Regions from separate parts of the Streptomyces sp. STAM6 genome, predicted to be linked through region 2. Evidence: predicted binding sites of a transcription regulator. Region 2 holds the regulator's gene; the other holds the start of a gene.
What was found. The regulator HspR, encoded in region 2, represses chaperone genes until heat shock. The targets are predictions, from matches to a motif close to TTGAGNNNNNNNNNCTCAA.
Positions count from the first base shown of each region.

Region 1: lon (endopeptidase La) is a predicted target of HspR. The motif match lies at 6,547-6,565, and genes of this name have one in related genera.

Region 1 is NZ_JBUEFZ010000003.1:107,776-129,362, forward strand. It holds gene ACY34K_RS05310 (multifunctional oxoglutarate decarboxylase/oxoglutarate dehydrogenase thiamine pyrophosphate-binding subunit/dihydrolipoyllysine-residue succinyltransferase subunit) at 1-1,896, opposite strand, end outside; gene ACY34K_RS05315 (HAMP domain-containing sensor histidine kinase) at 2,177-3,259, opposite strand; gene ACY34K_RS05320 (response regulator transcription factor) at 3,256-3,993, opposite strand; gene ACY34K_RS05325 (spermidine synthase family protein) at 4,079-4,759, opposite strand; gene ACY34K_RS05330 (rhomboid-like protein) at 4,947-5,723, shown strand; gene ACY34K_RS05335 (GNAT family N-acetyltransferase) at 5,720-6,379, opposite strand; gene lon (endopeptidase La) at 6,588-9,011, shown strand; gene ACY34K_RS05345 (trypsin-like serine peptidase) at 9,350-10,183, opposite strand; gene ACY34K_RS05350 (helix-turn-helix domain-containing protein) at 10,226-11,197, opposite strand; gene ACY34K_RS05355 (M4 family metallopeptidase) at 11,348-14,149, shown strand; gene ACY34K_RS05360 (lysozyme) at 14,216-15,043, opposite strand; gene ACY34K_RS05365 (MarR family winged helix-turn-helix transcriptional regulator) at 15,264-15,746, shown strand; gene ACY34K_RS05370 (hypothetical protein) at 15,756-16,559, opposite strand; gene ACY34K_RS05375 (sensor histidine kinase) at 16,927-19,914, shown strand; gene ACY34K_RS05380 (roadblock/LC7 domain-containing protein) at 19,911-20,396, shown strand; gene ACY34K_RS05385 (DUF742 domain-containing protein) at 20,423-20,818, shown strand; gene ACY34K_RS05390 (GTP-binding protein) at 20,799-21,428, shown strand; gene ACY34K_RS05395 (styrene monooxygenase/indole monooxygenase family protein) at 21,441-21,587, shown strand, end outside.
Region 2 is NZ_JBUEFZ010000058.1:350-8,381, forward strand. It holds partial or broken gene ACY34K_RS32760 (Hsp70 family protein) at 1-105, shown strand, start outside; gene grpE (nucleotide exchange factor GrpE) at 102-779, shown strand; gene dnaJ (molecular chaperone DnaJ) at 852-2,033, shown strand; gene ACY34K_RS32775 (heat shock protein transcriptional repressor HspR) at 2,038-2,499, shown strand; gene ACY34K_RS32780 (hypothetical protein) at 2,602-3,108, opposite strand; gene ACY34K_RS32785 (helix-turn-helix transcriptional regulator) at 3,111-4,091, opposite strand; gene ACY34K_RS32790 ((2Fe-2S)-binding protein) at 4,413-4,730, shown strand; gene ACY34K_RS32795 (pyridoxamine 5'-phosphate oxidase family protein) at 4,863-5,276, opposite strand; gene clpB (ATP-dependent chaperone ClpB) at 5,525-8,032, shown strand, end outside.

The DNA.
Region 1 (21,587 bases), on a different contig from region 2:
GCCGGTGAACGTGCCCTCGGCGCCGAGGTGGTACTTCACGTCGCCGGAGCCGTGCATCGACTTCGGGTCGAGGTTGCCCTCGAACTCGCGGAAGATCTGCGCGTACGACTTGCCGACGATGTTCGCGAGGACGTTGAGGCGCCCGCGGTGGGCCATGCCGATGACGACCTCGTCCAGGCGCGACTCGGCAGCCGAGTCGATGACCGCGTCGAGCAGCGGGATGACGGACTCGCCGCCCTCCAGCGAGAACCGCTTCTGGCCCACGTACTTGGTCTGGAGAAACGTCTCGAACGCCTCCGCGGCGTTCAGCCGGCGCAGGATGCGCAGCTGCTCCTCGCGCTCCGGCTTGGAGTGCGGGCGCTCGACGCGGTCCTGGATCCACTTGCGCTGCTTGGGGTCCTGGATGTGCATGAACTCGATGCCGGTGGTGCGGCAGTACGAGTCGCGCAGCACGCCGAGGATGTCGCGCAGCTTCATCATGGACTTGCCGCCGAAGCCGCCGACCGCGAACTCCCGCTCCAGGTCCCACAGGGTGAGGCCGTGCTCGGTGATGTCCAGGTCGGGGTGCTTGCGCTGGCGGTACTCCAGCGGGTCGGTGTCGGCCATGACGTGGCCGCGGACCCGGTAGGAGTGGATCAGCTCGAAGACGCGGGCGGCCTTGGTGACGTCGTCGTCGTGCGACGCGTCGATGTCCTTGAGCCAGCGGACCGGCTCGTAGGGGATGCGCAGCGACTTGAAGATCTCGTCGTAGAAGCCGTCCTCGCCGAGGAGGAAGTTGGCCACGATCCGCAGGAACTCGCCCGACGCGGCACCCTGGATGACCCGGTGGTCGTACGTCGAGGTCAGCGTCATGACCTTGGAGATGCCCAGCTTGTTCAGGGTGTCCTGGGAGGTGCCCTGGAACTCGGCGGGGTAGTCCATCGAGCCGACGCCCATGATGACGGACTGTCCGGGCATCAGCCGCGGCACGGAGTGGACGGTGCCCAGGCCGCCGGGGTTGGTCAGCGAGACGGTGACGCCGGTGAAGTCGTCCATCGTCAGCTTGTTGTTCCGGGCGCGGCGGACGATGTCCTCGTACGCCTGCCAGAACTCGAAGAAGCCCAGCGTCTCGGCCTTCTTGATGCCGGCGACGACCAGCTGGCGCTCGCCGTTGGCCTTCACCAGGTCGATGGCCAGACCGAAGGTCACGTGGTCGGGCTTGACCAGGGTCGGCTTGCCGTCCTTCTCCGCGTAGGACCAGTTCATGGACGGCATGGCCTTGATGGCCTGCACCATCGCGTACCCGATGAGGTGCGTGAAGGAGATCTTCCCGCCGCGGGCGCGCTTGAGGTGGTTGTTGATGACGATGCGGTTGTCGAAAAGCAGCTTCACCGGGACGGCGCGGACGGACGTGGCCGTCGGCATCTCCAGCGAGGCGTTCATGTTCTTCGCCACGGCCGCGGCGGGGCCGCGCAGCGTCACGAGCTCGGGGCCGGCCGGGGCCTCGGCCGCGGGAGCGGCCTTCGCGGCGGGCTTGGCGGCGGCGGGCTTGGCGGCCGGGGCGGCGGGAGCGGGGGCGGCAGCGGTCTGTGCGGGAGCCGCTGCTGCCGGCTGCGCCGGGGCCGGAGTCGCCGGGGCCGGGGTCGCCGGGGCCGGGGCGGCGGGGGTCGCGGTACCCGCAGCCCCCGCGGCTGCGGCTCCCTCGCCCGCGGGCTTGTCCGCCGAGCCGGCGGTGCCCGGCTTGTAGTCGGCGAAGAAGTCCCACCAGGCACGATCGACCGAATTCGGGTCCTGGAGGTACTGCTGGTAGATCTCGTCGACGAGCCACTCATTGGCACCGAACGCGGCGGCAGGGTTCAGACCCTGCCCGTCTTGGTCGGTCGAAGTGCTCGAGTTACTGGGGGACTGAGACGACACGGCGGCAACCGCCCTCTTCCGCTTCACAAGGTGATGGACAGCGGAAATAAAGGCTACGCCTCCCTGGCCGGGAGGTGCAGACCGGGCGTGCCATCGTCGCGTACATCACACGGAAACCTTGGTTTCGCGGCCGGGAATGGCGGGAAACAAGCGTGGTTCACCCGCGATCGGGTACGCGACAGCATCGCCACACGCCCGCGATGGCGTGCAAGCCCGACCTCGTCCGGGCATCTCCTGCATATGTCCTCGCAGAAGCAGCCCGTCCGGTTCGAACCCTACGTCAACCGCGCTGCTGGGGGATCCCTGGAAGAGTGACCAGAATCCGGCATCCACGTGCGGATTCGGCCACCCCGATACGGCCGCCGTGCAGATCGACCGCCCAGCGGGCGATCGCCAGCCCCAGTCCCGTGCCGCCGTCGCTGCCCGGCCCGTGCGGCGCCGTGACGCTGCCCCGGTTGAACCGCTCGAAGACCTTGTGCCGTTCGGACTCGGGGATGCCGGGGCCCTCGTCCACGACCTCCAGGTCCAGCGACTCGGGCTGCGGCCCGCGCCTGGCCCGTACGGTGACACGGCCGTGCGGCGGCGAGTGCTTCACCGCGTTGTCGATCAGGTTCGCCACCACCTGGTGCAGCCGCTCCGCGTCCGCGTGCGCGGTCAGCTCCGGCGGCGACACGTCCAGGTGCAGATGGACGTCGGTGCGGGTGTGATTGCCCGAGCCGGAGCTCAGGGCGCGTTGCGCGGCGGCCAGGTTGGCCTCCTTCAGCACGCCGGACAGATAGGGCCACACCTCGAAGCGCCGCGACCGGAGTGGTACGACACCGTTGTCGAGCCGTGACAGATCCAGCAGCGTCTCGACCAGCCGGCCCAGCCGCTCGGTCTGCTTCAGCGCCGTACGCATGGTCTCGGGATCGGCCGCGGAGACCCCGTCCACGACGTTCTCCAGCACCGCCCGCAGCGCCGCGATGGGCGTGCGCAGCTCGTGCGAGACATTGGCCACCAGCTCCTTGCGGTGCTGGTCCACCGCCTCCAGGTCGTCCGCCATGCGGTTGATCGTGGAGGCCAGGTCGCCGAGCTCGTCGCGGCGGCCGGCGCCGCGCACCCGGCGCGTGTAGTCGCCGTGCGAGATCGACTTGGCGACCGTGTTCATCTCGTCCAGCGGCGCGGTCAGGCCGTGCGCCACGAACTGGGTGATCAGCAGCGTGGCGATCACCGAGAACACCGTGATGAAACGGAGCTCGGTCTCCGTGCGCAGGGCCACCATCAGCAGGCCGGTCGTGATGAAGACCGAGACGACGACGAGTGAACCCAGTTTGGTCTTGATCGAGATCGAGACGGAGCGCAGCCGGGACCGGAGCGAACTCATGGCGCGGGCGTCTCCAGCGCGTAGCCGACGCCGTGGACCGTGCGGATGCGCTCGGCGCCGATCTTCCGGCGCAGCGCCTTGATGTGGCTGTCCACCGTGCGGGTGCCCGAGGCGTCCGCCCAGTCCCACACCTCGGCGAGCAGCTGCTCGCGCGAGAGGACGGCGCGCGGTGTGTTGGCCAGGCAGACCAGCAGGTCGAACTCGGTCGGGGTGAGGTGCACGTCCTCGCCGCGCACCCGGACCCGGCGCTGGGCGTGGTCGATCTCCAGCTCGCCCAGGCGCAGGATGCCGCTGCGCGGCGTCACCGCGGCCAGCGCGGCCCGCTCCACCCGGCGCAGCAGTACGTGCACCCGGGCGGCCAGCTCGCGCATCGAGAACGGCTTGGTCATGTAGTCGTCCGCGCCGACCCCGAGCCCGACCAGCATGTCGGTCTCGTCGTCCCGTGCGGTCAGCATCAGCACCGGTACCGGACGCTGCGCCTGTACCCGTCGGCACACCTCCAGGCCGTCGAAGCCCGGCAGCATGACGTCGAGGACCATCAGGTCCGGCTGCCAGGCCTCCGCCGCGTCGACGGCCGCCGGGCCGTCGGTCGCCGTCTGCACCAGGAAGCCCTCGGCCCGCAGCCGGGCGGAGATGGCATCGACGATCGTGTTGTCGTCCTCGACGACCAGCACTCGGCGCTGAGCACCAGGCGCGACCGTGGTGCCGGTGTGGGTGGTGTGTGTCTGCTCCATCGCCCCGCCCCTGTCGCGCCGTGCGCGAACCGCGTGTAGATCCGTGTGTTCGGTCAGCAGCGTAAAGGCACCGACCGGGTCCCGGCTACGCAGGGCGAACGGCGAGGTGGACCACGTCCGGTACGCCCCGGGCAACCGGGACCTCTTCGGTTCTTACCCCGGTGAATCCGGCATTCCGCAATGACTCTTCGAAATCGGCGGAGGGCTGGGCGGACCACACGGCGAGAATCCCGCCGGGGTGCAGCCGGGCCGCGCAGGCGGCCAGACCGGCCGGTGAGTAGAGGCTGTCGTTGTCCTCGGTGACGGTCCAGTCGGGGCCGTTGTCGATGTCCAGGCACAGGGCGTCGTACCGGTCGGGCGACGTGTGGACGTAGGACACGAGGTCGGCGTGGATCAGGACCGTGCGCGGGTCGGCGAGCGCAGTGCCGGAGATCGCGGCGAGCGGTCCCTCCCGGTGCCAGTCGATGATGGCCTGTTCGCGCTCGACCACGGCGATGCGGCCCCAGTGGGGGCCGGCCGCGGCGTGCGCGAGCGAGAAGCCCACCCCGAGGCCGCCGATGAGGACGGCGGGCCCCTCGCCCGCCGCGGCGCCTCCGGGACGGGCCCCCAGCGCGTCCCGGGCGGCGTCGACGAGCAGCCGTTCCGAACGGCCGTCGGAAGTGTCCATCAGGAAGGTGCCGTTGGCGATGATCTCGAAGTCGTCGCCGCGCTGCCGCAGCACCACTTCGCCGTACGGTCCTTCACGTCGGTCGAGCGTCTGAGCCATGATCCTCAGCCTACTGAGACGGCCCCGGTGGGCGGGCCGGTTTCGCGACGCCCCGGCCGCGGCGAAGGTTGTGCGGTGTGATCCAGATCATGGGCGCCCGCGTTGGTGATCGCACGGATGATCGCGTTGAGTGGGGGCAGGGTGGACCGGGGGGTTCGTCGAACGAAGGGGCCTCGCGGTGCATCAGCTGCGAACGCGCGAGAGGCGTGAGACAGGCGGGACGCGCGGCGTGGTGCGCGACGGCGCGGCGCTGTTGAACGCCGTGCCGCGCCAGCGGACCGCCGCGGCCGCGCCCCCCGCGGGGCCGCCCGTCCCGGGGTGCGCCCCCGCTCCCGCCGGGGCGTGGTGGCGCACGGCCGTCCGGCTGCTTCCCGGCCCCATCGGTACGCCGTTCACCTTCTGCTACACGCTCCTGCTGATCGCCTCGTCGCTCTTCGCGGAGTTCGGCGACCCCGAAACCGTCTCCGCCCTGCTGCGGGCCTCCAGCACGGACGTCGCCCATCTGTCCCGGACCCCGCTGCTGGTGCTGGCCGCCAGTGCCCTGTGGGTGGCGGGCGGGCTGCTGTCGCCGTACGCCGTGGCGTTCGTGTTCGTCCTGACCGCGCTGGAGCGGCGCATCGGGGCGTGGCGCGCGGCCGCCGTCTTCCTGGTGGGGCACGTGGTGGCCACGTTGGCCACCGAGATCCCGGTCGCCCTGTCCGTCCTGGCCGGCCACCTGCCCGGCAGCTCGCTGCACCGCCTGGACTACGGCATCAGCTTCGGGCTGATGGCGAGCGTCGGTGCGCTGGCCGGGCTGCTCACCCCGGTGGTGCGGGCCGTCGTGCTGGCGTGGGTGTCGGTGCTGCTCCTCCACGACCTGCTGGCCTTCGAGGACCCGCTCACCAACTGGGGACATCCGCTGGCCCTGCTGATCGGCATCGCCGGCTGGCCGCTGGTGCGGCGGGCGGCACCCATGCCCACCTAGGGCGCTTCTTCTCGATCGGGCCGGGCGTTCCGCACGATCCCGGTCAGCGGGCCCTGGTACCGCCAGCCCAGGGCGCTGTACAGGGCGCGGCCGTCGGTGGTGGCGCTCAGCACTCCGGTCACGGCCCCCGTCTCGGCGCCGGCCGTCTGCAACCGGCGCATGACGAGGCGGCCGAGGCCCCGGCGCCGGTGGCCGGGGTGTGTCTCGATCTGGTCCATCACCGCCGTGGCGCCGGTCGCCGCCATCTGGCCGCGGGCGGCGAGCGTGCCGTCGGCCGCGAGGACGCGCACCCGGAAGACGCCGCCCGTGTCCTCGTCCTCCACGGTGTATCCGGCGGGCGGCGCGGGTGCGGCCGCCGCTCGCAGCTCGGTGAACATCATGAAGCCGGGGTCGTCCGGGACGGTCCAGTCCGGCGTGATCCAGCCGGTGACCTCCCCGGGCTCCGCGAGGACCTTGAGCCAGGCGTTCGGCTCGGTGACGTCCCGGCAGAGCTTGCCCACGGAGATCTCGTCCGGTTCCGGCAGCACGTGCCGGAACACGTGGTGCGGCAGACCGACGTCGATGCGGTGGCCCCAGGGCTCCTCGACGGGCGGGGGCGTGCCGCGGGACACGGCCCATCCCCGGACCCACGCTGCTGTAATGGCTGAACTGTCCATGGGTCTATTACACACGGAGGGCCGTCGTGAAGCCAGGGTTTCGGCGGTCCGGAGTCCTGGCGGTACCGCCCCGATCTGAGAGGGCGTCAAGCCGCCTTCCGTCGCGGGCGGGGCGGTGATCGCTCAGAGCGAACGCGCCCCGGGGAACATCCCGGAGGCGTGAGGCATTGAGTCGGTACAGCTCAACTTCGCTGCCTAAGGGGAGATCATGGCTGCTGAGTCCTCGTCCTACAACGACGTCCTGACCCTGCCCGTGCTGCCGCTCGACGACGAGGTCGTGCTGCCCGGAATGGTGGTGCCGCTGGACCTGTCCGACACGGAGGTACGAGCCGCGGTGGAGGCCGCACAAGCCGCCGCCCGGTCCAGCGGGCCTGGGTCCGGGAAGCCGCGCGTGCTGCTGGTGCCCCGCGTCGACGGCACCTACGCGGGCACCGGTGTCCTCGGCACCGTCGAGCAGGTCGGACGGCTCTCCGACGGTGACCCCGGCGCGCTCATCCGCGGCCGCGGCCGCGTCCGCATCGGCGCGGGCACCACCGGACCGGGCGCCGCCCTGTGGGTCGAGGGCGCCGTGGTCGAGGAGACCCTGCCCGACCCGCTGCCCGGCGCGGTCACCGAACTCGTCAAGGAGTACAAGGCCCTCGCCACCAGTTGGCTGAAGAAGCGCGGCGCCTGGCAGGTCGTCGACCGCGTCCAGCAGATCGACGGCGTCTCCGCCCTGGCCGACAACTCCGGATACTCACCCTTCCTGACGGTGGAACAGAAGGTCGCCCTGCTGGAGACCGAGGACCCGGTCGCCCGGCTCAAGCTCGCCACCGAACAGCTGCGCGAGCACCTCGCCGAGCAGGACGTCGCCGAGTCCATCGCCAAGGACGTCCAGGAGGGCGTCGACAAGCAGCAGCGCGAGTTCCTGCTGCGCCGCCAGCTCGAAGCCGTGCGCAAGGAGCTGCGCGAGCTCAACGGCCAGGCGGACGGGGACGAGTCCGACGACTACCGCAGCCGCGTCGAGGCCGCCGACCTCCCCGGGAAGGTGCGCGACGCCGCCCTCAAGGAGGTCGAGAAGCTGGAGCGGTCCAGTGACCAGAGCCCCGAGGGCTCCTGGATCCGCACCTGGCTCGACACGGTGCTGGAACTCCCCTGGAACGAACGCACCGAGGACAGCTACGACATCCGGGGCGCCAAGGCCGTCCTCGACGCCGAACACGCGGGCCTCGACGACGTGAAGGAACGGATCACCGAGTACCTGGCGGTACGCAAGCGGCGCGCCGACCGCGGAATGGGCGTCGTCGGCGGGCGCCGCGGCGGCGCGGTGCTCGCGCTGGTCGGCCCGCCGGGCGTCGGCAAGACCTCGCTCGGAGAGTCCGTCGCCCACGCCATGGGGCGCAAGTTCGTCCGGGTGGCCCTCGGCGGCGTGCGGGACGAGGCGGAGATCCGCGGCCATCGGCGTACGTACGTCGGCGCGCTGCCCGGCCGTATCGTCCGCGCCGTCAAGGAGGCCGGGTCCATGAACCCGGTCGTCCTGCTCGACGAGATCGACAAGGTCGGCTCCGACTTCCGCGGCGACCCGGCGGCCGCCCTCCTCGAGGTCCTCGACCCGGCGCAGAACCACACCTTCCGCGACCACTACCTGGAGGTCGAACTCGACCTGTCCGACGTGGTCTTCCTCGCCACGGCGAACGTCCTGGAGGCCATCCCCGAGGCGCTGCTCGACCGGATGGAGCTGGTCCGCCTCGACGGATACACCGAGGACGAGAAGGTCGTCATCGCCCGCGACCACCTGCTCCCGCGCCAGTTGGAGCGGGCGGGCCTGGAGAGCGGTGAAGTGACCCTCGACGAGCCGGCCCTGCGCAAGCTCGCGGGGGAGTACACCCGGGAGGCGGGCGTACGGAACCTGGAGCGGTCGATCGCCCGGCTGCTGCGGAAGGTCGCCGCCCAGCACGAACTGGGCGAGCGAGAGTTCCCGCTCACCGTCACGGACGGCGATCTGCGCGAGCTGATCGGCCGCCCGCACCATGTGCCCGAGTCCGCGCAGGACCCGGCCGAGCGGCGCACGGCCGTACCGGGCGTGGCCACCGGACTCGCGGTCACCGGCGCGGGCGGCGACGTCCTGTTCGTCGAGGCGTCGCTGGCCGACCCCGAGACGGGCGCGGCGGGCCTCACCCTGACCGGCCAGCTCGGGGACGTGATGAAGGAGTCCGCGCAGATCGCGCTGAGCTTCCTGCGCTCGCACGGTGCCGAACTGGAGCTCCCGGTCACCGGACTGAAGGACCGGGGCGTGCACATCCACTTCCCGGCGGGCGCGGTCCCCAAGGACGGCCCGAGCGCCGGCATCACCATGACGACGGCGCTCGCGTCGCTGCTCTCCGGGCGACCGGTCCGGACGGGAGTCGCCATGACCGGTGAGGTGTCGCTGACCGGACGTGTCCTGCCGATCGGCGGCGTGAAGCAGAAGCTGCTGGCCGCGCACCGGGCCGGCATCACGACCGTGATCATCCCCAAGAGGAACGAGGCGGACCTGGACGACGTCCCCGCCGAGATCCTCGACAAGCTGGAGGTCCACCCCGTGACGGACGTCCGGCAGGTGCTGGAGCTGGCGCTGTCCCCCGCCAGGTCGGCGTTGCCCCTGGCAGCCTGACCCGCCCCGCGCGCCCCGCCCGGCCAGGGGCGACCCCGAGAGGGACGTCCCGGGCGCGCACGGCCGCGCCGAGAGCCGCGGGCTCGCCCACCGCGCACCGCCCGGGGCTGACCGCGACGAGCGGTGCCCGCCGGTGGCCACGGGGGCACCGCTCGCCGGGGCACCGTGCGACCGGCGACCGGCGACCGGCGACCGGCCACCGGCGACCGGCCACCGGGCCTCGGCTACCGGGCCTCGGCTACCGGGCCTCGGCCACCGGGCCTCCGCCCAGGGCGCCACCGGCGCACGGAACCCCCCCCGCGGTGCTGCCCGCCGCGGGGGGTTCCGGGCGTGACCGGTCAGGGCTTCTCCGCCACCGCGCGGTCGTACAGCGCCCGCGCCTTCGCGTCGAAGAGCACCGCCGTGGACTCGGTGTCCGTGTCACCGCCGCTCAGGACGCCGATCATCCGGCCCGGGTGCGCCGGGTCGCGGTAGTCGGCCAGCCACGGGCTGCCGCTGGTGCCGTCCCAGAACCCGGCGCACTCGATGCGCACCATCGCGGCGGGCTGGTCGGCGTCGTGGCGGGCGTCGGTCGTGCAGGTGATGGGGCGGTTGTCCGGGTTGTGCTCCGGGTTGGGGTAACCCACCACCGTCACCCGGCGCTGCGGCCGTGACGCCCAGTCGGGCGTCGCCGCCCCCACGACGTCCTGCACATCGCGCCCCTTGGCGTCGGGTTCCAGGGTCAGGAACGCGAAGTCGGCCGACTCGTCCCCGTTCTTGCGCCACCTGTCGTCGACCTGGATGGCGGCGACCTTCCACGTCCCGTACGGGGCGGAGCCCTTGCCGGCGCCCCGGAAGGCGGGTGCGAAGGCGATGCCTTCCGCGTACGTCCCGTACTCGAAGACACAGTGCGCGGCGGTGGCCACGATGTTGCGGCCCGGGCTGTCGACGACGCTCGCCGTGCACCAGTGCTCCTCACCGTCCAGCAGCACGCCGACCGACTTCAGCCCGGCGGACGGCACGGCCGAGCGCTGCGGTGAGGGCGCGGCGGCGGGCGGTCTCGCGGCCGCGGTGCCGGCGTCCGCGTCCCCGGCAGGGCGCGGAGCCGAGTGCGAGGTCGCGGCGCACCCGCAGGCGGCGGTCATGACGGTGGCTGCGACAACGGTCCACAGCGACGGCCTCTTCCAGTGCATGCGCCCCATCCTTGCCGATCAGAGCGTTCTCCGGGAGTACGGTCAGGGCTCCAGCCAGCCCCGCAGGGTGGCCTGCGCCCCCGCCTGGAACCGGGTCCGCGCGTCCAGCGACTCCAGCAGCCGGCTGATCCGCCGCCGCGCGGTGTGCACATGGACGCCCAGCCGGCGGGCGATGGCCTCGTCCTTGAGCCCGGCGGCCAGCAGTGCCAGCAACTCCCGCTGCTGACCCGGCGGCGCCGCACCCCCGCCGGTGCCCAGCGGGGTGGCCCGCTCCCACGCGGTCTCGAACAGCGGCACCAGCGCGGAGCGCAGCGGGCCGTCTCCGATCACCAGCGCGGCCGCCTCCGGATCGGCGGCGTCGGCCGGCGGCACCAGCGTGACCCGGCGGTCCACCACGGTCAGCCGGGTGGGCACGGCGGCGGCCAGCCGCAGCCGCAGTCCCCGTTCCGCCAGGGCGGCCAGCGCCCGCGCCCGGCCGGGCTGTGCGAGGCCCGCCCGGTCGAGCACCGCCCGCACCCGGACACCGCGGGCCAGCAGCGACTCGACGCCGAGGCCGGCGGGCAGGGACCGGTCGAGGACCAGCACCTCCCGCGCGGCGGCCGCGAGGAGCCGGCCGGCCCGCTCGCCGATCGCCCGCCGGCCGGTCACCACCTCCACGCCGCCGGTGGCGGCCGCGTCCGGCGGCAGCCGGCCCGCCAGCCGGTCGGCGGTCATCCGTAATCGCTCCAGCTCGGCCGAGCGCAGGTGCAGTTCCGCCTGGCGACGGTGGATGAGCGTGCGGATGGCGGCCGCGGGGGCCGCGGGCTGCGGCAGGCCGTCCTCGTGGGGCGGGTCGGTCCGCCGTGCGAAGCCGTGCTCCACGAGCCGGTCGAGCGCGGTGTCGAGCCGCGCCCGCTCCAGCCCCAGCTGGCGGGCCAGTTCGTCCGGCCCGTCCGCCCGTTCCCCCAGCAGTGCCTCGTACGCCCGCTGCTCGACTTCGCCCAGGCCAAGAGTGGTCAGTTCCCCCTGGATCATGCACCGGATTCTCACGCCGCCCTCACGGGACCCACAAGTGTGCGTGTCCACTTCTCAACACCCCTGTCTCATTGCCGCCCTGACGTCCCAGCACTTGCAATGGCCATGACCACCTGTACGGCTGACCAGCACGTGGGAGGGGTACGTACTGTGCGCGAACGCAAGCCACACGCGGCGAGAGCCGGCATACGGACCGGGGCGTCGGGAGCGGCACTGCTCGCCGCCGCGGGCCTTCTGATCACCGCGGTTCCGGCCCTGGCGGCGACCCCGCCGGCCGCCGCACCGCCGGCCGACGTCGTTCCGGGAGCGCGGACCGAGACCCCCGCCCTGGTGGACGGGATCCGCGAGGCGGTGGACGCGAAGGCGAGCCCCGCGGACGCCGCCCGCGGCCATCTCGCCGCCAGGGAGGGCCGCTACAAGATCGCCGAGCCGGGGCGTGATCTCGCCCCCGTACAGACCCTGAAGCGCGGCGGGGAGGAGACCGTACGGCTGCAGCAGAAGCACCGGGGCGTGCCGGTGCTCGGCGGCCAGTACCTGGTGCGGATGGAGACCGAACGCGGCAAGCGGGTCGTCACCGGTACCTCCGGCAAGTACTTCACGGGTCTCGACACCGGCACCGAGCCGTCCGTCGCCCAGGACGTCGCGGTACGCCGCGCGGTCACCGCGACCCTGGAACGGGTGGGCGGCCACCGGCTCGGCAAGGCCGCGCCCTCCCGCACCCAGCCGCTGAGCGGAACGGCCCGCGGGCTGGTGGTGATCCCGAGCGGCGAGGGCGTCCTCGCGTACCACGTGACCGTACGGGGCACGAACCCGGCGACCGGCGCGCCGGTGCTCCAGCAGGTCTACGTCGACGCGCGGGCCGGCTACCCGCTCCTGCAGTACAGCGGCATCAAGACCGTCGCCCCGCCGAGGACGGCGGGCGGCGCCGCTCCGGCCGGCGCCCGGGCCGCCGACGACCCGGGCGCCCCGCACCCCGGCTCCGCCGGCAGCGGCACACTGCTGAACGGAACCAAGGTCGACCTCAACGTGTACAAGAAGGGCGACCGGTACCTGCTGTCCGACCACGCGCGGATGGCGGACAGCACCAAGAACCCGCTCACCACCTGGGACGGGCGCGGCAAGGACGTGAACGACGTCGCGGGCACCTGGCCGTCCGGGCTGGGGGAGTTCGGCTCCGCCACCGCCGAGTTCGGCAAGGACGCCACCGACGCGGGCGCCGTCGACGCCCACTGGGCCGCCGGGCAGGTCTACGACTACTACCGGACGCAGCACGCCCGCAACGGCCTCGACGGCCGCGGCACGGCCGTCAACTCCGTGGTGGGGGTCACCGACTTCGGCCAGCCGTACGTCAACGCCTTCTGGGACGGATCCAAGATGGTGTACGGCTCCGGCGACGACACCTACCGGCCGCTCTCCGCCGACCTGGACGTCGTGGGCCACGAGATGACCCACGGCGTCGTCGAGAACACGGCGAACCTCGTGTACGCCGGCCAGTCCGGTGCCCTCAACGAGGCCATCGCCGACTACTTCGGCAACGCCATCGACGTCACCCGGTCCGGCCTGACCATGGACCACCCGGACGCCGGCCTGATCGGCGAGGACCTCTGCCGCGCCGGCACGCCCCGCGCGTGTGCCCTGCGCGACCTCGACGACGGCGCCACCACGTCGAAGAACTTCCTCGGTGTGGCCTTCGGCACCGACAACGGCGGCGTCCACCTCAACTCCACCATCTTCTCCGGCGCCCTGTGGGACATGCGCCGGGACCTTGGCGGCGAGCTCGCCGACCGGATCGTGTACAAGGCCCTGACCGAGTACATGACGCCGCTCGACGGCTTCACCGACGCCCGCAACGCGGTCCTCGCGGCGGCCAAGGACCTGGGCGCCACGACCCGGGAGCTGAACACCACCAAGCGCTCCTTCAACGCCCACGGCGTCGTCCCCGGCTGGGAGCAGGCGCTGGGCGTCGACACGGACGAGTTGTTCGGCAGGCTTAACATCGCCGGCACCGGTGTCCAGGCCGGCGGCGGCTGGTGGGTCACGTCCAAGTCGAACGACGAGGGCTCCGAGCCGTACTCCGTCTACGCGGGACGGGCGGACGGCGCGGGCACCCCCAAGCTGATCAGCCCCAACGACGGCCGCTACCACGTCTACCCGGCGACCGACGGCAGGACCGTCGTCTGGGCGGCGTACAGCGCGACCTCCGTCGACCTGCTGTCGCGTCCGCTCTCCGGCGGGCCCATCAAGAAGCTGTACAGCGCCGCGACGGACGTGGCCGGCGTGCGCATCGACGACGGGGTGACCGTCTTCGAGACGGGCGACATCCTCGGCGGGCGCCATGTCGGCTTCCTCCGCCCCGGTGACCGGGAGCCCACGTTCGTCGACGGCGGGCGCTACGAGCTGGCCACCGGGCTGGCCTCGGTGTCCGACGGCAGGATCGCCTACGCCAAGCTGTACCCGGCGCCGGAGGAGTACCGGCTCGGTGTCGAGATCTACGACCTGAAGACGAACCGGACGACGCTCACCGAGCAGCTCGGCGAGCCGTGGGGCATCGGCCAGACCGGCATCAACGGCAGCAACGTCTTCTGGCTGACCGACGAGAACCTCGCCGACGACGGGCAGATGGGCATCCGCCGCGCGAACCTCGACGGGACCTCGGCCTTCGACATCAGTTCCGAGGCCAAGCCCGGCGCCCTGCGTTCCCTCGACCTGACGGTCTCGGAGACGGCGGTCACGGTCGCCGCCGCCACCCCTTCCGCGACCCTCACGAACGAGTCGCTGCCGAAGCTGTGGCAGCTGACCACCGACGGCTCCCGCAAGGAGCGGGTCTCCTGCAACCGCGGCGAACAGATCTCCCCCGCCGCGGTGACGGGCGCCCAGGTCGTCTGGATCGACGCCACGACGGGCTGGACCAACCTGGTCACCCGGTCCCGCCCGGCAGGCCGGTGCGGCTGACCGCACGGTCCGTGACGAGGACCCCCGGCGCCGGTGCGCCGGGGGTCCTCCCCTTCCGTCCGCGCCTCAGCCGTTGGCGAGGGCCTGCAGCCGGTCCTGCGCGCCGTTGAACCTGTTGTGGTCGCCGACGATCGGGCCGGAGGACGTGTACTGCCACATCGTGTAGTAGCCCCAGCCGGCGGGGAGCTCGCCCACGGTCGTGTGGTAGCGGGCCACCCAGAGCGGGCTGGAGGCCCCGAAGCCGCCGTAGTTGCCCGTGCACTGCTTCCACCAGCTGGTGGCGGTGTAGATCACCGCGTCACGGCCGGTGCGGTACCTGTAGCGGTTCAGGAAGTCGCGGATCCAGCTCACCATCGCGGACTGGCTCTTGCCGTAGCAGGCCGGACCGTACGGGTTCCACTCGATGTCCAGGGCGCCCGGCAGGGTCCTTCCGTCGCGGGACCAGCCGCCGCCGTTGCCGACGAAGTAGTCGGCCTGGGCGGTGCCCGTCGTGGTGTCGGGGGTGGCGAAGTGGTAGGCGCCGCGGATCATGCCGATGTTGTAGGAGCCGTTGTACTGCTGCGCGAAGTAGGGGTTCCGGTAGTACGTCCCCTCGGTGGCCTTCACATAGGCCCACTTCACACCGCTGGTCCACAGGGCGGACCAGTTCACGTTGCCCTGGTGGCTGGAGACGTCCACGCCCTCGGTCTGGACGGCTCGGGAGTCCGGCGGGAGGCCGCCCACTCCGTCGTGGGCGGCGACGCCCATACCCATGTGGGCGGTGCCCCGGGCGGGCTTGTCGGCGGCGGTCGCCGCGCCCGGGAGGGAGAGGACGAGGACCAGGACCGCGAGGAGGGCCGCGGCCGTGGCGGGGAATCTTCTGAGACGGGTCGTTCCGGATCTGTGCACGGTCATTGCGTGCCTCCGAAAGGCCTCGGTGGGGGTGGGGAGGACGACACGCCCCGGGTAATGGTGTGGACATGTCATAAGAACGCTACGCACGTAGACCCGCGCCACGGAAGGGGGTCGGAGTGGCGCCGTTGGTCTACGCCTGCGAAATACTGTGCCGAGCTGCGGCAATGGCGGCGCGGGAAAGAAACTTTCAGCGATCGGAAAGCGCGCGAGGGGTGCTGACGTGCACGGAAGCGGTACGGGGAGTGGCCCGGAGTCCCACGGAAAGAATGGTGTGGACGAGGAATACCTCGCCCTGGAAAGGGAATTGGCGGTCTTTCTGCGCCGCGCCCGCGCGTCGTCCGGTGAAATGGCCCGCGAAGTCCACCCCGAGCTGGAACCCGCCGCCTACGGCCTCCTCGTCCGGCTGGACGAGGCGGGCAGCCAGCGGGCCACCGACCTGGCCGGGTACTTCGGCGTCGGCAAGGCGACCATGAGCCGGCAACTGCGCGCCCTGGAGGTGCTCGGCCTGGTCGTCCGGGACCCCGACCCCGCCGACGGCCGGGCCTCGCTCGTGCGCCTCACCGAGGAGGGCCGCGACCGCTTCCGCCGCGTACGCGACGCCCGCCGCGCCCGCTACGTCCGCAAGCTCGCCGGCTGGGACCGTGCCGAGGTCGCCGAGCTCGCCCGGCTGCTGCACCAGCTCAACACCCGGGCGGAGGCCTGACGGCGCCCCTCAGACGAGCCGGAGCTCGGCGAACACCGCGGTCGCGTCGTCATGGACCTTGCCCCGGCGGGGCCGGGCGCGCGCGGTGTTCGCCGCCTCCGCCGCCTCCAGCTCACGGACCCGCGCGATCAGGCCACGCGGCCCCTCCTTGCGCAGCACCCGGAACAGGTCGGTCCAGTCGCCCGCCCCGAACGTCTCCGTCCATCGCGCCGCCCCGTCCGTCAGTGCCGCCAGCGCCCGGACGGCGGTCAGCGGGACACGGCCCGTCACGGCGAGGGCGGCCACCGAGGGGTCGGCCGCGGCCGTGAAGAAGCCCCCCTCCTTGTTCCGCACGGTCGCGTCGGCGATCTCCGCGCTCACCAGGGAACCCGGCGGCAGCCGGACCAGCCGGTCGTCCAGGACCGCCCGTACCGTCCCGTCCGGCGACTCCAGCAGCAGCGTCGAGTCGGACAGGACCAGATACTCCACCGCCTCGGCGCCCCAGCGCGCCATGACCACCGTCGCCTGAGGCGTTCGTACGTGAGAAAGGTCACACGTGTTCCGGTGGGCCCCCGCGGTGCGCCGGATTGCCTCCGCCAGGATCTCAGCCAGTGTCAGATCCGCCCGCGAACCGGACAGTTCGGTCAGCGCCCCGCCGAGCCGGGCGGTGAACCACGGCACGCCGTGCACACAACCGTCGTCACCCTCCGGTGGTGTCACCCCGTCCAGGAGCACCACCACTCCGCCCCGGCCCGACGCTGGAAGAGCCACGGAAGACCAGTCCTCGTTGGGGCGTTCGGGGCTGCCCGGCACGGAAGCGATCTCGGTCTGCATCACCCCAGTCTGCATGACTCCTTCACACCGTGGACAACAGGCTGAAATTGGCCTGTACCACCAGGTCAGAGTATGCGCAGGGGTCGGAATCGGAGGCTCCGAGAAGATGCGGGCGCGCATCCTGCCAAAGCCCGCCCGGAAGTTCCAACCCGCACCCCCGGCGGCACCGGTCCCACGCACCCACGGGAGTTGTTCGCCAACTCAGGAGTGTTGTTCACTCGTTCGGGTGGCGGAGTGGCCGACGCGAGTCCCGTTCGAGAAAAGCGCTGGAATGGTCGGAGGCCGTACCAGGGGTGGGAGCGCTTTCTCGAATGACCGGTCGTCACCCCTGCTTCATGGGCGGACGAGTTCAAGAATGTGAGCACCGGTGCAGAAGCGCAGTGACACTCCCGGCGACCCCCAGGCCCCGGGCGGCCGCAGCGTACGCGTACGCAGCCGGCTCGTCGCCGGTGTGGCGCTCGTCGGCATCACCGTCGTCGGAGCCGGCACCCCCGCCGTCCTCGCCGCGTCCGGCGACCTGACGGACTCCCAGCGGCTCGTCACCCTCGCCCAGCTCAACCGGCAGGCGGTCACCCTCGCCCACTCCCTCGCCGACGAGCGCGACGAGGTCACCGCGTACGTCGCGGGCGGCCGGGACGACAAGAAGGACGGACCCGGCGGCAACGCCAAGGGCGGCGAGGGCGCCGCCACGTCCGACGGCAGCCGCAGCGCCCGCGTCGACCGGCAGATAGACGAGATCCACGGCGCCGCGCCCGACGAACTGCGCCGCGAGCTCGCCACCGTGCCCGCCATCCGGCGCGCCGCCCTCACCGGCAAGGGCTCCGCCCTGGAGGCCCACCGCGCCTACACCGCCGTCATCGCCAAGCTCCAGGCCCTCGCCGCCGAACTCGCCGACCGGACACCCGCCCGCGCGGAGCTCACCGGCACCCGCGCCCCCGCCGAACTCGGACAGGCGGTCGAACAGGCCTCCGCCACCCGCGGCCTGCTCCTCGGTGCCCTCGCCGTACCCGGCAGGAAGAGCACCGGCACCGTCTTCGACCCGATCACCGGCCGGTACGTCGAGCAGGAGGACCCGGCGGGCGACGAGGCCGACCGCAATCGCGGCGCCCTCAGCGCCGCCGCCCAGCAGGCTCGCGTCCGCGAGCAGGCCGCCCTCGCCGACTTCGACCAGGCCGCCGACCCCGAGGCCCGCGACTCCCTCGCCGGCACCGTCACCGGCCCCGAGGTCAAGAGCGCCGAGGCCTACCTCGCCCGCCTCACCGACCAGCCCGAACTGTCCAAGGCGGAGCGCGGGACCGACCGGGAGAAGCTGGACGCCGCGCTCACCGCCCGGATCGAGCAGATGCGCGGTGTCGAATCCGCGCTCGCCACCGGCCGGGTCGAGCACATGGAGCGGCTGCGCGACGACGACGTCACCGCGCTGGAGCTCCGCATCGCCCTGCTCGGCGGCTGCCTGCTCATCGCCGTCGGCGTCTCCACCGCCGTCGCCCGCACCCTGACCCGCCCGCTCGCCGTGCTGCGCATCGGCGCCGCGCGCGTCGCCGGCGCCCCGGAAATCGAGGAGCCGGTCCGCTTCACCGGCCGCAACGACGAGTTCGCCCAGGTCGTACGGTCCCTCAACACCCTGCACGGCAAGCTGCTCGACCTCGGTGCCCGCGCCGAGAAGCTCGACGGCGACCGCGCCGACCTGACCGGCGCCCGCGAGGCCCTCGCCGCCGAGCTGGCCGGGCAGCGCGCCGAACTGCGCGAGCGGACCGCCGAGGTCACCGCCGAGCTGGAGCGGCTGCGCCACACCGTCCACCACACCTTCGTCAACCTCTCCCTCCGCACGCTCGGTCTCGTCGAGCGGCAGCTCGGCGTCATCGAGAAGATGGAGGAGCGCGAGCAGGACCCCGAGCGGCTCTCCACCCTCTTCAAGCTCGACCACATGGCCACGGTCATGCGCCGGCACAGCGAGAACCTGCTGATCCTGGCCGGTCACGAGCACAGCCACGCCCACCACGGACCGGTGCCGCTGGTGGACGTCCTGCGCGCCGCCGTCAGCGAGATCGAGCGGTACGAGCGGGTCACCATCCAGTCGCTGCCCCCGCACGCGCACGTCGCCGGGTTCGCCGCGGACGACCTCAGCCATCTGCTGGCCGAGCTGCTGGAGAACGCCACCTCCTTCTCCCCGCCGGACGCGCAGGTCCAGCTCTCCGGCTGGCTGCTGGAGAGCGGTGAGGTCATGCTGTCCGTCCAGGACGAGGGCATCGGCATCACCGAGGGCCGGCTGGCCGAGCTCAACACCCGGCTCGCCGACCCCGACCCGGCCACCGACGACGACCAGGAGGGCGAGGGGCTCGGCATCCGGGTCGCCGCGCTGCTGGCCGCCCGGCACGGCGTCAGGGTCCAGCTGCGCGACCAGAAGCAGGGCGGAGTGGCCGCGGTCGTCGTCCTCCCGACCGCCCTGCTCCCCGAGGCGCCGGCGAACGCCGTGCCGCCGTCCGTCACGGTCGGGGCCACCGTGCCCACCCTGAACCTGCCCGGCTCGGTCGCCGAGGCCAACTCCAACACGCTGCCGGGCAGCCGCACCCGGGACGCCGGTGACCCTCTGGCGGGCGCGCAGGCCGCCCCCGGGGACGCCGAGCCGGAGGAAGCTTCAGAGGAAGCGTCCGAGGAGGCGGTGCCCGGGGACGCCGCGTCCGATCCGGTCGTGGACGCGCCGGACGCGACCGAGGCGCCGGACGCCACCGAGGCGCTGGACGCCACCGACACGACCGACGAGGACGAACCGGCCGCTCCGGCAGCCGATGAGCGGGCGCCGGGAGAGGACAACCCCGAGACGACCCTGCAGGTGCGCGTGGTGAGCCCGGCCCCGGAGCCCGGTGCGGTCGGCCAGGGCGAGCAGGAGCCCGAGCCGGAGCCCGAGCACCACGCGCTCCCGCACCAGGAGACCGCCCCCGGACCGGACGCCCAGCCCGCCCGGGAAGAGGCCCCGGCCGGGGACTCCGGACCCGAGGCCGCGGACACCCCGCAGGGCGACGGGTCCGGCCCCTACGCGATCGGACCCGACGCCCACGACCGGCCCGGGGACGGCGAGGCCGCCGGCGGTGAGCCCCGCGAGCCCGAGTCGGAACGCGTCACCGACAAGGGGCTGCCCAAGCGGACGCCCAAGGTCGTGCAGTCCGGCGCCCCGCGCGCGGAGCGCACGGGCGGGGTCGACGCGAGCGAGCTGCGCCGTCGGCTGGGCGGGTTCCACCAGGGCGCCAAGGACGGCCGCCGCGACGCCGAGGCGGAGATCGCGGAAACGACCCGGCAGATGGAAGCAGTACCGACCGAAGAGACGGGGGAGACAGTCGAGGAGGCACGCAGTTGACTGCGACGACCGGCACATTCGGACTCAGTAGCGAGGCCAGAAATCTCCACTGGCTGCTCGGCAACCTCGTCGAGGAGGTGCCAGGGGTCCGTTCCGTCGCCGTCGTCTCGTCCGACGGGCTGATGCTGCTGTCCTCGGACCCGGACGGGCACACCGCCCCCTCCACCCCCGGCCGCCCCGACGGCCCCCGGGGCTCCAGCGCGGATCTCGCCACCATCGTCTCGGGCATCGGCAGCCTCACCATCGGCGCCGCCAGGCTCATGGACGGCGGCGGCGTCAAGCAGACCATGGTCGCCATGGACGAGGGCAGCGTCTTCGTGATGTCCATCAGCGACGGCTCCCTGCTCGGCGTCCACGCCACCCCCGACTGCGACATGAGCGTGGTCGCCTACCACATGGCGCTCTTCGTCGGCCGCGCCGGACACGTCCTCACCCCCGAACTCCGCAGCGAGCTGCGCAAGTCGATGGAGAGTGCCCAGTGACGTCGATCTCCGCCTCCGCCGCCGGCATGAACGCCAAGCTGCCCGTACGCGGGGAAGGGCGTCGCCCCGCCCGCGTCCGCCCGTACTCGCTCACCGGCGGTCGCACCCGCTTCGGCCACGTCCTCCTCGTCGAGACGTTCGTCGCCGCGCTCGAAGCACCGGAAGACCGCAGGGAACTCACCACGGGCGGCGCCCTCGCGCGCGTCATGCCCGAGATGCGGGCCATCGTCGAGGTCTGCCGCCGGATGCGGACGGTCGCCGAGATCTCCGCACTGCTCCGGATTCCGCTGGGAGTCGTCCGGGTGCTTCTCAGCGATCTGGCCGACCAGGGAAGGATCCGTGTGTACGGGACCGGCCACGGCGAGGGCCGACCCGACCGCGCACTGCTCGAAAGGGTGCTCAGTGGGCTCCGCCGTCTCTGACGTCCCGCACCTCTCCGACGTCCCGGAGGAGGGGCTGCAGGCCTGGCAGCTCGACCACAGCCGGGCCCCCGTCGCCACCAAGGTCGTCGTGGCCGGCGGCTTCGGGGTCGGGAAGACGACGTTCGTCCGGGCGGTCTCCGAGATCACACCGCTGCAGACGGAAGCGCTGATGACGCGGGCGAGCGAGGAGACCGACGACCTCACCGCGACACCCGGGAAGCTCACCACCACCGTCGCGATGGACTTCGGCCGCATCACCCTCGACGACGAACTGGTGCTGTACGTCTTCGGCACGCCCGGCCAGCAGCGCTTCTGGTTCATGTGGGACGACCTGGTGCGCGGCGCGATCGGCGCCGTGGTGATGGCGGACACGCGCCGGCTGACCGACTGCTTCCCCGCCCTCGACTACTTCGAGAGCTGCGGCCTGCCGTACATCGTGGCCGTGAACCACTTCGAGGGCACCGAACTGTTCGACGCCGAGGACGTCCGCGAGGCGCTCACGGTGCCGAAGGACGTACCGGTCGTCGTCATGGACGCCCGCAGCCGGATCACCGTCATCGAGTCGCTTCTGGCACTCGTCGCCCGGGCCCTCGAAGCCACTCCCGAGTAAGGAAAGAACCCGATGCGGAAGATACTCGTCGTCGGAGCCGGCCAGTCCGGGCTCCAGCTCGCCCTCGGCCTCCAGACGCGGGGCTACGAGGTCACCCTGATGTCCAACCGCACGGCGGACGAGATCCGGACCGGCCGGGTCATGTCGACCCAGTGCATG
Region 2 (8,032 bases):
GCCGGCGGTGCCGGTGACGCGGGTGCCGCGGGCGCCAAGGCCGACGACGACGTGATCGACGCCGAGATCGTCGACGACGAGAAGCCGAAGGGTGGGGCCGCATGACGGAGGAGACCCCGGGCTTCGAGGAGAAGCCCGACGTCCCCTCCGGCGCCACCCCTGACGACGCCGCCGAGACCGCCGGGACCCCCTCCACGGAGGAGGGCTCGGCGGCCCCGGCCGGGGACGCGAACCAGACGGCCGGCCTGACGGCCCAGCTGGACCAGGCCCGCAGCGCGCTCGCCGAGCGCACCGGGGACCTCCAGCGGCTGCAGGCCGAGTACCAGAACTACCGGCGCCGGGTCGAGCGGGACCGGGTCACGGTCAAGGAGATCGCCGTCGCGAACCTCCTGACCGAGCTGCTGCCCGTGCTCGACGACATCGGTCGCGCCCGGGACCACGGCGAGCTCGTGGGCGGGTTCAAGTCGGTGGCCGAATCGCTGGAGACGGTCGCCGCCAAGATGGGCCTGCAGCAGTTCGGCAAGGAGGGCGAGCCCTTCGACCCGACGATCCACGAAGCCCTGATGCACAGCTACGCACCGGACGTCACCGAGACGACGTGCGTCGCGATCCTGCAGCCGGGGTACCGGATCGGCGAGCGGACCATCCGGCCCGCGCGTGTCGCGGTCGCCGAGCCCCAGCCGGGGACGGCGCCCAAGGACACCAAGGACGCCAAGGACGCGTCCGGGGAAGACAAGTCGGCCGACGAGGAGAGCGGTGGGCCCGAGGAGGGTGCGTGACCTGGTCCCGCGTGGGACCGGGGCACGGCACCCTGCGGGTGACGCGGTGATCGTCCGGAAGGAGGGACGTCGATGAGCACGAAGGACTTCGTCGAGAAGGACTACTACAAGGTTCTCGGCGTCCCCAAGGACGCCACCGAGGCCGAGATCAAGAAGGCGTACCGGAAGCTCGCCCGGGAGAACCACCCGGACGCCAACAAGGGCGACGCCAAGGCGGAGGAGCGCTTCAAGGAGATCTCCGAGGCGAACGACATCCTCGGTGACCCCAAGAAGCGCAAGGAGTACGACGAGGCGCGCGCCCTCTTCGGCAACGGCGGCTTCCGCGCCGGTCCCGGCGGAGCCGGCGGCACGTTCAACTTCGACCTGGGCGACCTCTTCGGAGGCGGCGCCCAGGGCGGCGCGGGCGCCGGCGGCTTCGGCGGCGGCCTCGGGGACGTGTTCGGCGGTCTGTTCAACCGGGGTGCCGCCGGAGCCGGGACGCGTACGCAGCCGCGGCGCGGCCAGGACATCGAGTCCGAGGTGACGCTCAGCTTCACCGAGGCCGTCGACGGGGCCACGGTCCCGCTGCGGATGTCCAGCCAGCAGCCCTGCAAGGCCTGTTCGGGCACGGGTGACAAGAACGGCACGCCGCGCGTGTGCCCGACCTGCGTCGGCACCGGTCAGGTGTCGCGCGGCGGCAGCGGCTCCTTCTCGCTCACCGACCCGTGTGTGGACTGCAAGGGGCGCGGCCTGATCGCCGAGAACCCCTGCGACGTCTGCCACGGCAGCGGACGGGCCAAGTCGTCGCGCACCATGCAGGTCCGTATCCCGGCGGGCGTCTCCGACGGGCAGCGGATCCGGCTGCGCGGCAAGGGCGCGCCCGGCGAGCGCGGTGGACCGGCCGGTGACCTGTACGTCGTGGTGCACGTGGACGCCCATCCGGTGTTCGGCCGGCGCGGCGACAACCTCACGGTCACGGTGCCGGTGTCGTTCCACGAGGCCGCGCTGGGCGGCGAGATCAAGGTGCCCACCCTCGGGGGGCCCGCGGTCACGCTGAAGATCCCGGCCGGCACGCCGAACGGCCGCACGATGCGGGCCCGCGGCAAGGGCGCCGTCCGCAAGGACGGCACGCGTGGCGACCTGCTCGTCACCGTCGAGGTGGCCGTGCCGAAGGAGCTGGACGACAAGGCGCGTGAGGCGCTGGAGTCGTACCGCGAGGCGACCGCGGGCGAAGACCCGCGGGCGGAGCTGTTCCAGGCCGCGAAGGGAGCATGACGCTATGGACAGCCGACCCGGGCGCAGTCGCAATCCCTACGAACTGACCGACGACACGCCGGTGTACGTCATCTCGATCGCCGCCCAGCTGAGCGGTCTGCACCCGCAGACGCTGCGGCAGTACGACCGGCTGGGCCTGGTCTCGCCGGACCGTACGGCCGGCCGGGGCCGGCGCTATTCGGCCCGCGACATCGAGCTGCTCCGCCAGGTGCAGCAGCTGTCGCAGGACGAGGGCATCAACCTGGCGGGCATCAAGCGGATCATCGAACTGGAGAACCAGGTCGCGGCGCTGCAGGCCCGGATCGCCGAGCTGAGCGCGGCGGTCGAGGGGGCGGCGGCCGCGATGCGGCAGCGCGAGGCCCAGGTGCACGCCTCGTACCGGCGCGACCTGGTGCCGTACCAGGACGTGCAGCAGACGAGCGCGCTGGTGGTCTGGCGGCCCAAGCCGCCCAAGCGCGGAGAGTAGGGCAGGTCCGGCGTCCGGGCCCTGTGCCCACGGCTGTGAGGAAGGTCCCCTCCCGGGTGGAGGGGACCTTCGCCGTTCACGGGTGGAGGGGACCTTCGCGGTTCACGGGATGAGTTCGCTCAGGGCGTTCAGGGCGGTCTCCCACCAGGGTGCGGCGCCCGTCCCGTACGCCGCGGCCAGTGCCGTGGCGACCGCGACGTCCCGGGCGCTCGGCTCCGCTCCTTCGTCCCAGTCGGCCGTGACACTGCCGTCGCCGGCGGATTCGAGGAGCCCGAGGCGGCGGCCGTTCCTCAGGAAGCGGCTCTCGCCGTACGAGCAGGGCACCAGCCGGTAGGCGGTGCCGTCGACCGTCGCGTCGACCCGGTAGGAGCGGCGGGAGATGCGTCCCCGGGCGGGTGCTATGCGGGCGGGCGCGCCGTCCACGGTCAGGGTGAGCAGGGAGGCGTCGCGCGTCCCGATCGGGATGTGCGTCTCCGGCTCCGTCCTCGTCGCCCGTACGAGGCGCACGGGCGGCAGTCCGGAGCCGGAGACGTCGAGCGTGCCCGCCTTGTGGTCGAGTGCGATACGCGGGTGGGCCATGGCCGGGTCGGCGGCGGCGCGGTCGTTCATGTTCAGTGGTCCTGCTCCAGGATCCCGGACTGGGCGATGAGATAGCCGAGCTGGGCGCGGCTGCCGCTGCCCAGCGCGGAGGCGAGTTTGGCGATGTGGGCGCGGCAGGTGCGGACGTTCATCCCGAGCCGGCGGGCGATGGCCTCGTCGACGTGGCCCTCGACCAGGAGCTTGGCGATGGAGCGCTGGACGCCGCTGATGCCGTGCGGGTGGGGCTCGTAGATGACCGGGTCGTCCAGGGGGACGGCCTGCAGCCAGAACTGCTCGAAGACCCCGACGAGGTACTCCACGAGGCCGGGGTGGCGCAGTTCCAGGGCGACTTGGCGGTCGCGGCTCGCGGGAACGAACGCCACCTTGCGGTCGACGATGATGAGCCGGTCGATGATCTCTTCCAGCGTGCGGACGTCGACCTCGGGACCGATGCGCTCCAAATAAGCCAAAGTCGTGGGCTGGTGACGGGCCGTGTGCTGGTAGAGCGTGCGCATCTTGATGCCCCGCCCGAGCAACGGCCTCACCCGGCGCAGCGCTTCGCCGAAGGTGTGCGCGCTGCGGCCGCTGCCCGGCTGCACCGTCAGCAGTTCCACCGAGCACTCGGCGACGGCGCGGTCGAGGCTCGCGTTGATCCGTTTCAGGCCTTCCAGCACGACGATCGAGTGGGTCGGGCAGGGATCCTGGGCGCTGACCGCCATGAATGGCTCAAACGCGTCGGCGAGTGCGATGGTCAGTCGCCGCCGATCCTGTATTTCCTTCTCGATGGGCAGTATCAGTTGCGCCAAAGCGGCGGAGGGCGGGACCGGTCGGAGCCACCGCGCGTCGTCGGGATCGGGCCGGAGCAGGTCGAGGTCGATGAGGCAGGGTGCCGCCGCGACGTCGTCGCGGGCTATTCGACCAGCACGAAGAGCTTCCGTGTAGATCTGGGAACCGGTTTCGCAGAGCTCAACGTGGCTATGGGGATGTCCCTGTTCATCCCGATCTGATCGCATCTGTACACCCCCAGGCTTTTCCGATTCAGGAACATGATGCATTGAGCCAGTGGTGAAAACGTGAGGAGTGGGCCATCGTCGTGGCTGCGGGGGAGCGGGATGTATCACCTTCAAGTGAGGTTGCTCGGTCATGGCCAAGAAGCTCATACGCACCGTAGTTGGTGTTGCGCTCATCGCTGCTGCAGCGGTGGGAGCGGTGGCGCCAGCCGAGGATCCAGGCTGGGGCGCTGAGGCGCAGATCGTCGCCAAGACCATGGATCCTGGATGGGGTGCAGTCGCTCCTGCCGACCAGCACGACCCCGGTTGGGGGTTCGTGGGGGCATGACGGTTCCTGAAGACCCCCGCTTCCGGCGCGAGATGGCGTCCGCCTACCGTTCCGGGTGGCATTTCATCGACCTCGTCACGGCCGTGCCGCACAGTGGCGATTCGTTGATGGTCACCCTCTTCGGGGAGCCGATCGTCATCACGCGCGGAGACGACGAGGACATCCGCGCCTACCGGTGCCTCCGCCGGCCCCGCGGTGCCCCGCAGCCCGTTCGCTGTGCCATCCGGTACGGCATGATTTTCGTCAACCTCGACCAGCGTGACCACCAGCTCGTCGAGGCCGAGACCACCCCCGCCACCCCCCGCAGCGCCTGAGCGGTTCCCCCGTCGTTGTAAATCGCTCAGGTGCTTCCCCCACACAGCGGCGCCATCGTGGACCTGAAACACGATGGCGCCGCTGTGCTGTGCGCGCCTGTCCCGCGCGGCCGTATCGGCGCCCACGGGAGGTCAGGCGCGGCCCATCGCCCGGGTCAGGGCGATCTCGATGACCACGCGGTCCGGGTTCGGCGCGGGAGTCCGGCCGTATCGCCGCGCGTAGCGCGCCACGGCGTCCGCGACCACTTCCGGCTCGGTGCGGACGACCGCCCGCCCCTCCAGCGTCGCCCACCGGCCCTTGTCCACCTGGCAGACCGCCACCGGCGCGCCCTCCGGCCCGGCGGCCAGCACGTTCGCGACCTTGCGGCTGTGCTTGTTGGTGATCACCCGGGCGATGCCCTTCTCGCCGCCCTCGGGGTCGTAGGTCACGCCCACGGCCACGACGTGCGGCGTGCCGTCCGGCCGGGGGGTGGTGAGGGTGCACATGTGGTACTCGCGCCAGAAGCTGAGGTACGACGCATCGGGGTCGCGCAGGTCTATGGCCATGTGCCGGAACCTACCGGCGGGCGTCGACCGCCACCACCTTGAGCGGAATGGACTCAACTTTGTGTACGTTGGTTAAGTCAAAGCCTTAGGGTGCCTTTGGGTGAGCGAGCCGAAGGGGCGCGCGGGGTGCCGAAGGGGAGAACGCGCGGAGGTCCCGAGCGACGAGGGACCACGCCGATCCGACCGCCGGCACTCGCGAAGGCGCCCCGGAGGTGAGCCGAGCCACGAAAACGGAGGAGAGAAGGTACGTGGACGCCGAGCTGACCAACAAAAGCCGTGACGCGATCAACGCCGCCACCAGCCGCGCCGTGTCCGACGGGCACCCCGATCTGACGCCCGCGCACCTGCTGCTCGCGCTGCTGGCCGGTCAGGACAACGAGAACATCATCGACCTGCTCGCCGCCGTCGAGGCCGACCAGGCGGCCGTACGCTCCGCGGCCGAGCGGCTGCTCGCCGCCCAGCCCAGCGTCACCGGCTCCACCGTCGCCCCGCCGCAGCCCAACCGCGAACTGCTCGCCGTCATCGCCGACGCCTCGCAGCGGGCCAAGGAACTGGGCGACGAGTATCTGTCGACCGAGCACCTGCTCATCGGCATCGCGGCCAAGGGCGGCCAGGCCGGCGAGGTGCTCACCCGGCAGGGCGCGAGCGCCGGGCGGCTGCTCGACGCGTTCGAGAAGGCGAGGGGAGGGCGCCGGGTGACCACAGCGGACCCGGAGGGCCAGTACAAGGCCCTGGAGAAGTTCGGCACCGACTTCACGGCCGCCGCCAGGGAGGGCAAGCTCGACCCGGTCATCGGCCGGGACCAGGAGATCCGCCGCGTCGTCCAGGTGCTGTCCCGCCGCACCAAGAACAACCCCGTCCTCATCGGCGAGCCCGGCGTCGGCAAGACCGCCGTCGTCGAGGGACTGGCCCAGCGCATCGTCAAGGGGGACGTCCCCGAGAGCCTGAAGAACAAGCGCCTGGTCGCCCTGGACCTCGGCGCCATGGTCGCCGGGGCCAAGTACCGCGGAGAGTTCGAGGAGCGCCTCAAGACCGTCCTGTCCGAGATCAAGGACAGCGACGGACAGATCATCACCTTCATCGACGAGCTGCACACGGTCGTCGGCGCGGGCGCCGGCGGCGATTCGGCCATGGACGCGGGCAACATGCTCAAGCCCATGCTCGCCCGCGGCGAACTGCGCATGGTCGGCGCCACCACCCTCGACGAGTACCGCGAGCGCATCGAGAAGGACCCGGCGCTGGAGCGCCGCTTCCAGCAGGTCCTGGTCGCCGAGCCGACCGTCGAGGACACCATCGCGATCCTGCGCGGACTCAAGGGCCGATACGAGGCCCACCACAAGGTCCAGATCGCCGACTCCGCGCTCGTCGCGGCCGCCACGCTCTCCGACCGGTACATCACCTCCCGCTTCCTCCCCGACAAGGCCATCGACCTCGTCGACGAGGCCGCCTCCCGGCTCCGGATGGAGATCGACTCCTCGCCCGTCGAGATCGACGAGCTCCAGCGCGCCGTCGACCGCCTCCGCATGGAGGAACTGGCACTGAAGAACGAGACCGACGCCGGCTCGTTGCAGCGCCTGGAGAAGCTGCGCCGCGACCTCGCCGACAAGGAGGAGGAGCTGCGCGGCCTCACCGCCCGCTGGGAGAAGGAGAAGCAGGGCCTCAACCGCGTCGGTGAGCTCAAGGAGAAGCTCGACGAGCTGCGCGGCCAGGCCGAGCGCGCCCAGCGCGACGGCGACTTCGACACCGCGTCCAAGCTGCTCTACGGAGAGATCCCGGGCCTCGAACGGGAGCTGGAGGCCGCCACCGAGGCCGAGCAGGAGGCCGCCAAGGACACCATGGTCAAGGAGGAGGTCGGCCCCGACGACATCGCCGACGTCGTCGGCTCCTGGACCGGCATCCCGGCCGGCCGCCTCCTGGAGGGCGAGACCCAGAAGCTGCTGCGGATGGAGGACGAGATCGGCCGGCGGCTGATCGGCCAGAGCGAGGCCGTCCGCGCCGTGTCGGACGCCGTCCGGCGCACCCGCGCGGGCATCGCCGACCCCGACCGGCCCACCGGCTCCTTCCTCTTCCTCGGCCCCACCGGCGTCGGCAAGACGGAACTGGCGAAGGCGCTCGCCGACTTCCTCTTCGACGACGAGCGGGCCATGGTCCGCATCGACATGAGTGAGTACGGCGAGAAGCACAGCGTCGCCCGGCTCGTCGGCGCGCCCCCCGGCTACATCGGCTACGAGGAGGGCGGCCAGCTCACCGAGGCGGTCCGCCGCCGCCCGTACAGCGTCGTCCTGCTCGACGAGGTCGAGAAGGCGCACCCGGAGGTCTTCGACATCCTGCTCCAGGTGCTGGACGACGGCCGGCTGACGGACGGCCAGGGCCGTACGGTCGACTTCCGCAACACCATCCTCGTCCTGACCTCCAACCTGGGCAGCCAGTTCCTGATGGACCCGCTGACCAGCGAGGAGCAGAAGAAGGAGCAGGTGCTGGAGGTCGTCCGGGCCTCCTTCAAGCCGGAGTTCCTCAACCGGCTCGACGACCTGGTGGTCTTCTCGGCCCTCACCCGGGAGGAGCTCGCCCACATCGCCCGGCTGCAGATCGACCGGCTCGGCCGGCGCCTGGCCGAACGCCGGCTCACGCTCGACGTCACCCCGGCGGCCCTGGAGTGGCTGGCCGACGAGGGCAACGACCCCGCGTACGGCGCGCGGCCGCTGCGCCGCCTGATCCAGACGGCCATCGGCGACCGGCTCGCCAAGGAGATCCTG